2 regions of the Bradyrhizobium sp. 192 genome follow, and region 1 is predicted to be linked to the other one. Evidence: riboswitches for the same ligand, from Rfam matches in the RefSeq annotation. Region 1 holds a riboswitch; the other holds the start of a gene.
What was found. Region 1 has a riboswitch for glycine ahead of gcvT (glycine cleavage system aminomethyltransferase GcvT). Riboswitches for the same ligand answer to the same signal wherever they lie in the genome.

Region 1 (3,406 bases):
TTGGCCGATCAGCGAGGTGAAGACCTGATTTTGGGCAGCGAGCTCGGCCATATGCGCGATCGCCTCGGTCTCGCTCAAGGGCTTGCCGAGATCGAGCGGGGTGGCCTGCCGGATCGAGGCCGGCAGCGTCTCCGCCATCAGCGCGTCGACGCTTTTCGCGCCGACGGTTTCGAGCATGGCGGTGACGTCGCGCGCCGACGGGCCGATATGGCGGCGAACGAAACTGGCGGCGGTGTCGCCGTTGGTCTTGCGGTGCGCGGTCATCGCTTGCTCCATCGTCCTTAAGCCGTATGCGTCTTGTAGGCGGCTTCATCCATGAGGCCGCCGAGCTCGCTCCTGTCGGCCATCTTGATCTTGAAGAACCAGGCCTTGCCTTGCGCGTCCGAGTTCACCAGCGCCGGCTCGGCCACGAGCTCGGCATTGGTTTCGAGCACTTCGCCGGTCACAGGCGCGTAGACGTCGGAGGCGGCCTTGACCGATTCGACGACGGCGGCGGCTTCCGCCTTCTTCAGCGCGCGGCCGACCTTGGGCAATTCGACGAACACGACGTCGCCGAGCTGCGACTGCGCGTAGTCGGTGATCCCGACGGTGGCGACGTCACCGTCGATAGCGAGCCATTCATGGTCGGAGGTGTACAGCGTGGTGGTCATTGTCGATCCTCAGCGTTTGTAGGTGTTCTTGACGAAAGGCATGGCCGCGACCTGCACGGCCAAGCGCTGGCCGCGCACTTCGGCGAACAGGTTGGTGCCGAGCGCGCTTTGGCTCGTGGGCACATAACCCATCGCGACCGGCGCATTCAGGCTCGGGCCGAAACCGCCCGAGGTGACTTGTCCGATCGGCTCGCCGCCCGCGCCGTCGGCGAACAGCAGCGCGCCCTCGCGGACCGGCGCGCGTCCCTGGGCGAGCAGGCCGACACGGCGGCGGGCCGCGCCGTGATCGAAATGAGCGAGGATTTTTTCGGCACCGGGAAAGCCGCCGGCGCGCGCGCCGCCGCTGCGGCGGGACTTCTGCACCGACCATTCCAGCGCGGCCTCGACCGGCGTGGTCGCGGTGTCGATGTCGTGGCCGTAGAGGCAGAGCCCGGCCTCCAGCCGCAGGCTGTCACGGGCGCCCAGGCCGATCGGCAGCACGTCCGGATTGTCCAGCAGCGTTTTGGCGAGACGCTCGGCATCGGCCGCCGGAACCGAGATTTCAAAACCGTCCTCGCCGGTATAGCCGGAGCGCGAGACGAAGCAGTCGATGCCGGCAACCTTGCGCGGGCCGGAATCCATGAACTTCATGGCGGGCGCCTCTGCACACAATTTCGCCAGCGCGGCCTCGGCCTTCGGCCCCTGCAGCGCGATCAGCGCGCGATCTGCGAGCGGCTCGATGACGCAGTCGCTGGAGAGATTCGCGCGCAGATGGGCCTCGTCCGCTTCCTTGCAAGCGGCGTTGACGACCAGAAAGAGGTGATCGCCGAAATTGGCGACCATGAGATCGTCGAGAATTCCGCCGTCTTCATTGGTGAACTGGGCGTAGCGCTGCCGCCCCGGCGCGATCGCGACGATATCCTGCGGCACCAGCCGTTCCAGCGCGCGGGCGGCGTCCTCGACCCTGCCGGATTTCGGCCGGAGCGCGATCTGGCCCATATGGGAGACGTCGAACAGGCCGGCGGAGACCCGGGTATGGAGGTGCTCCTTCAGCACGCCCGCGGGGTATTGCACGGGCATGTCATAGCCCGCGAATGGCACCATCTTGCCGCCCAGGGAGACATGAAGCCCATGAAGGGGCGTACGTTTCAGGGAATCTTGGTCGTCGCGCGCTAGCATCACAGGGGCCCTCGGTGGTTCCCCCGGGAGGATTCCCTGAGGACACCAGTCGAAGCCCCATCTGTCGCTGTGCCTGAGAGTATTATCCCGTCGGCGGGAGCCATCCGGGCAAACCTTCCTTAAAAGGTATTTGCCCGTCGGCGCCTCTTTCCAGATGCTGTCAAAGCCACGCGGTCCTTTTGCCTGAGAGTTTCCGGGGCGGTTGCTCCTTCGGCGCCGGCTGCCTAAAGCCGGTCTCTCCCGACGTGGCCGTACGATACAGATGGGTAAAGACCACAGCGGGGCCAAGCCTGTCAACGCGTCCGCGCGTCCTATCCAACGGGATTGAGCGCCTGCGGCAACCCTCTGATCTCTCTGCACAGTTTCTGGACAGCGCAGCTGGCCTTGTCTAAAAGCGCTTTGGCCCGCAGATATCAGCCTCAACGTTACGGTTTGGATGGCGAGAAGCGGGTCCAGGCACACCCGATTGGATGAACATGAGCGGCGTCAACGAGATCAGGTCGACCTTTCTGAACTTCTTTGCCGAGAACGGCCACGAGATCGTGTCGTCCTCGCCATTGGTGCCGCGCAACGACCCGACATTGATGTTCACCAATGCCGGCATGGTGCAGTTCAAGAACGTCTTCACCGGCGTCGAGAAGCGGCCCTATCAGCGCGCCACCACGTCGCAGAAATGCGTTCGCGCCGGCGGCAAGCACAACGACCTCGACAATGTCGGCTACACCGCGCGCCATCTCACCTTCTTCGAGATGCTCGGCAACTTCTCGTTCGGCGACTATTTCAAGGAGCGCGCGATCGAGCTGGCCTGGAAGCTGATCACCAAGGAATACGGGCTAAAGAAGGACAAGCTGCTCGTCACCGTCTATCACACCGACGACGAGGCGGCCGGCCTCTGGAAGAAGATCGCCGGCTTCTCCGAGGATCGCATCATCCGCATCCCGACCTCGGACAATTTCTGGGCGATGGGCGACACCGGTCCGTGCGGCCCGTGCTCGGAGATCTTCATCGACCGCGGCGATCACATCTGGGGCGGCCCGCCAGGCTCGCCGGAAGAGGACGGCGACCGCTTTCTCGAATTCTGGAATCTCGTGTTCATGCAATACGAGCAGGTGACGAAGGAGGAGCGCGTGGATCTGCCGCGTCCCTCGATCGACACCGGCATGGGGCTGGAGCGCATGGCCAGCATCATGCAGGGCGTCGACAGCGTGTTCGAGACCGATCTGTTCCGTCATCTGATCGACGCGACCTCGTCGGCGCTGGGCCACGGGCCGAACGAGCAGACCGTCGCCTCGTTCCGCGTCATCGCCGACCATCTGCGTTCCTCGGCCTTCCTGGTCGCGGACGGCGTGCTGCCCTCGAACGAGGGCCGCGGTTACGTGCTGCGCCGGATCATGCGCCGAGCGATGCGCCATGCGCAGCTGCTGGGTGCGAAGGAGCCGCTGATGCATCGCCTGGTCTGGGCGCTGGTGCGCGAGATGGGCCAGGCCTATCCCGATTTGATGCGCGCGGAAAACCTGATCGAGGAAACGCTGCGGCTGGAAGAGACCCGCTTCCGCAAGACGCTGACCCGCGGCCTTGCCATCCTCGACGAGAAGAGC
Region 2 (3,406 bases), 140 kb from region 1:
CGGCGAGGATCGCGGCGGGATCACCCGGCGTCAGCCGCAGCAGCAGAAACACGAACAGCGCGACGACGCCCATCACGGGCACCGCGGCCAGAACGCGACGAATGAGATAACCTAGCATACACCTATCTCCGGCTTCGGAACTTGGGTGGCCGCGAGGCCACCGTCGGATCTGTCGTATCTATCATGCGCGCCTGTCATCCGGAAAAGCCGTCCCTTGCGGGGCAAATAGTGTGCCAAGGGCAGGGCGGTAGCAAGGGGCCGCCCTGCGTGCGATCGGGACCACTCAGGATGCACGGCGTAGCTCGTGCTCGCCCCTGAGCGCGGGCACGGTCGACGGTGCGTTGAGCCCGCGCCAGCCGTCGATGGTGGCGGCAATCATCTGCGCGGTTGCGGCCGACAGCGTCCAGCCGAGATGGCCATGGCCGGTGTTGAAGAACACGCCCGGCAGCCGGCCCGCGCGCACCACCGGCATCATGTCCGGCATCATCGGCCGCAATCCGGCCCATGGCACGACGCGCGACGTTTCGACGTCGGGGAAGTTGCTGCGCACCCAGTCGACCAGTGGTTGCACGCGGTCGGCGCGGATGTCGCGGTTGAAGTCGTTGAATTCGGCCGTGCCGGCCACGCGGAAGCGGTCGGCGCCGAGCCGGCTGGTGACGATCTTGGCGGCCTCGTCGAGCAGGCTGACGGTCGGGGTCGCGTTGCGGCTTGCAGCCGTATCGAGCTGCACGGTGATCGAGTAGCCCTTCACCGGATAGACGTTGACGCGCTCGTTGAGCAGAGTGGCGAAGTGGCGGCTCGCCACGCCGGCGCAGACCACGACGCCGTCCACCTTCAGCATGCCACGCGCGGATACGGCTGCATCGCTTGCCGCAAGATCAGCCCAGCCGATGACGTAGCCGGCGCCGGCTGGGGCGATCGAATCGATGTTGGCTTCGTGGACGAAGGTCGCGCCACGACGCTTGCAGGCCTCGGCAAGTCCGCGCGTGAATTTGTGGATGTCTCCGGTCGCATCCGAGGGCGTGAAGAAGCCGCCGTAATACTCTTTGCGCAGCGTCGGTTCGATGTTGCGGATCTCCTCCGCCGTCACCGGGCGGCGATCGAGGCCTCCCTCCTGCAACAGCGCGTTGACGCGCAGGCCGGATTCGAAACCCTTCTTGTCGTGGTAGATGTGGAGAATGCCGCGGCGTTCGAGATCGAACTCGATGCCTTCGCGTGCCGCGATCTCGAACAGATGCTTGCGGGCTTCGATCGCGAGGCGCGTCGTCTGGATGGTGTTGGCGCGATAGTTGCCGATGTTGGCGACGAACTCGCTCATCCACGAATATTTGTGCCAGTTCGGCCGCGGGTTCATCAGCAATGGCGCATCGCGCCGGAACATCCAGCGCAGGCCTTTCAGGATCGTCGCGGCGCTGTTCCACACTTCGGCATTGCTGGCGGAGAGCTGTCCGCCATTGGCGAACGAGGTCTCCATCGCGGCGTAACGGTGCTTGTCGAGCACCGTCACCTTGTAGCCGCGTTCGAGCAGGGCATAGGCAGTCGTTACGCCGGTGATGCCGGCGCCGATGATCGCGATATGGGTCATGATAGGTTCGGGGCTCCCGTGAGTTAAAGACGGCTAACCGCTGGCCGAAAGGCCGTTGGCGGCGCCCCATCTGTCACGGTTACCTGAGAGCTTGATCCGGCACCGACCCCAAGAAGTCAGCTCCGGACTATCCCCTTCGGTGGACGTCACGACCAGATCCGTCATGCCGTCTCTCTCCAGATCGTCCTGACGATACGGTCCTTTTGCCTGAGAGTTTCCGGGGCGGTTGCTCCGTCGGCGCCGCAAAGAAGGCCAAAACCCGCTTTGCGATCTCTCCCGCGTCGTCGCGTGGACCATCGAGCAGTACGATGCGCCTCATTTTTAGACAAGGCTAAATTTCGCCCTCGGCTGCCACGGTATTGTGCAGTGCACAGGCGCTTCGATCACGCGAGAGTCGCCAGTAGTCCCGCCATCAGGCGGCCGCGCTCGACCAGGCTCTCGACCTCGATATACTCCTCCAGCGTGTGGCCATTGGCTCCACGCACGCCCAGGCCGTCGAGCGTAGGGATCCCCATTGCGCCGGTGAAGTTGCCGTCGGAGCCGCCAGGGGAGCTCGCATGCGGCAGCTCGGCGCCGAGCGACTTGGCGATAGCGCACGCCTTTTCGTAGAGCGCCATCGTGCTCGCGTCCGGCTCCCACACCGGCCGCGTCACGCCGCGTGTCACCTTGAAGGTGACGTCATTGTTGGTGCCCGACAGCGCCAGCATCCGCTCCACGCCGCGGTCGAGATCGGCCTGCCGCTTGGCCATGGAGAGCGCTTCGCCGGTGGCGGTCGTGGCAACGCAATTGACCCATTGCCCGCCATGCACGACGCCGACCGAGAAGGTGCAGTCCTCCGTCGTCATGGCGTCGATGGCGAGAATCTGCCGCGCCATCTCGCGGATCGCCGAGCGTCCCGCCGACAGTGTCGCGCCGGCGTGGCTCGGCCGGCCCGTCGCCTCGAGATTGAAACGTGCGATGGCGTAACGTCCGGTGGTGACGCCGTTGTCGGCGCGGCCGGGCTCCGGCACCAGCACGTATTTGTTGCGCGCGGCCTCGGCTTCGATGATGTCGCGTGTCGAGGGCGTGCCGACTTCCTCGTCCGGCGTGAACAGCACCGTGATCGGCAGCGGCGTGGTGAAGGATGCGCGCGCCAGTTGCCGGATCGCTTCCAGCGAGAGGTAGTTGCCGCCCTTCATGTCGTAAATGCCGGGGCCATAGCACTTGTTGCCCTCGCGCCGCCATTTCAGCTTCTCGATGGTGCCGACCGGATGGACGGTATCCATGTGTCCGGCGATCAGGATGCCGGGCTCGCCTTGCTTCGGATGGGGAAAGCGCGCGCGGACCACGCCGCCGAAGCCCTGCCGGCCCGCGATGCGCTCGATCGTCGCACCCATGATCGCCATATCCCGCGCTGCGATATCGAGCATGCGATTCACGGCCCCGGCGTCCCAGGTCGGGCTTTCGCATTCGACCCAGGTGCGCAGGCCTTCGAGCATGGTCTCGGAATCGAAAGGAAGATTGGCTGGATTCATCTCAATGTCTCTCAAGCTTCGGAAGATGGAACGCGTATTGCATTGCCGCGGTCGGGACGAGTGGAGAGTGTTGTAGAGCCAAACCGATCTTTGTGGAGCCTGTGCGCTTGCCGCCTGGGCCTGCAGCGAAACCGGATTGACGCGCTCGGCACGGTCTGCAAGTCTCGAAAGATAAAGGCGCTGCATGAGGTTAGTTCGCCCAAAGAACGAACCAAATGCTCAATCAATAGCCCGCCTTTGAACAGTTTCACGTCAGGAGAAACTTTTTATGTTGCACTTCATGCGCCGGGGGTCTCGCGCGTTCGCC

Region 2: linked by a shared signal. The riboswitch ahead of IVB24_RS27310 (D-amino acid dehydrogenase) and the one ahead of gcvT (glycine cleavage system aminomethyltransferase GcvT) in region 1 are both predicted to bind glycine.

What each region holds. Positions count from the first base shown of each region.
Region 1 covers NZ_CP064690.1:5,978,270-5,981,675, reverse strand. The annotation lists gene gcvP (aminomethyl-transferring glycine dehydrogenase) at 1-264, opposite strand, end outside; gene gcvH (glycine cleavage system protein GcvH) at 282-650, opposite strand; gene gcvT (glycine cleavage system aminomethyltransferase GcvT) at 660-1,808, opposite strand; glycine riboswitch at 1,971-2,061, opposite strand; gene alaS (alanine--tRNA ligase) at 2,285-3,406, shown strand, end outside.
Region 2 covers NZ_CP064690.1:5,834,198-5,837,603, reverse strand. The annotation lists gene IVB24_RS27315 (ABC transporter permease) at 1-118, opposite strand, end outside; gene IVB24_RS27310 (D-amino acid dehydrogenase) at 284-1,585, opposite strand; glycine riboswitch at 1,654-1,767, opposite strand; glycine riboswitch at 1,771-1,874, opposite strand; gene IVB24_RS27305 (M20/M25/M40 family metallo-hydrolase) at 1,969-3,099, opposite strand; gene IVB24_RS27300 (ABC transporter substrate-binding protein) at 3,368-3,406, shown strand, end outside.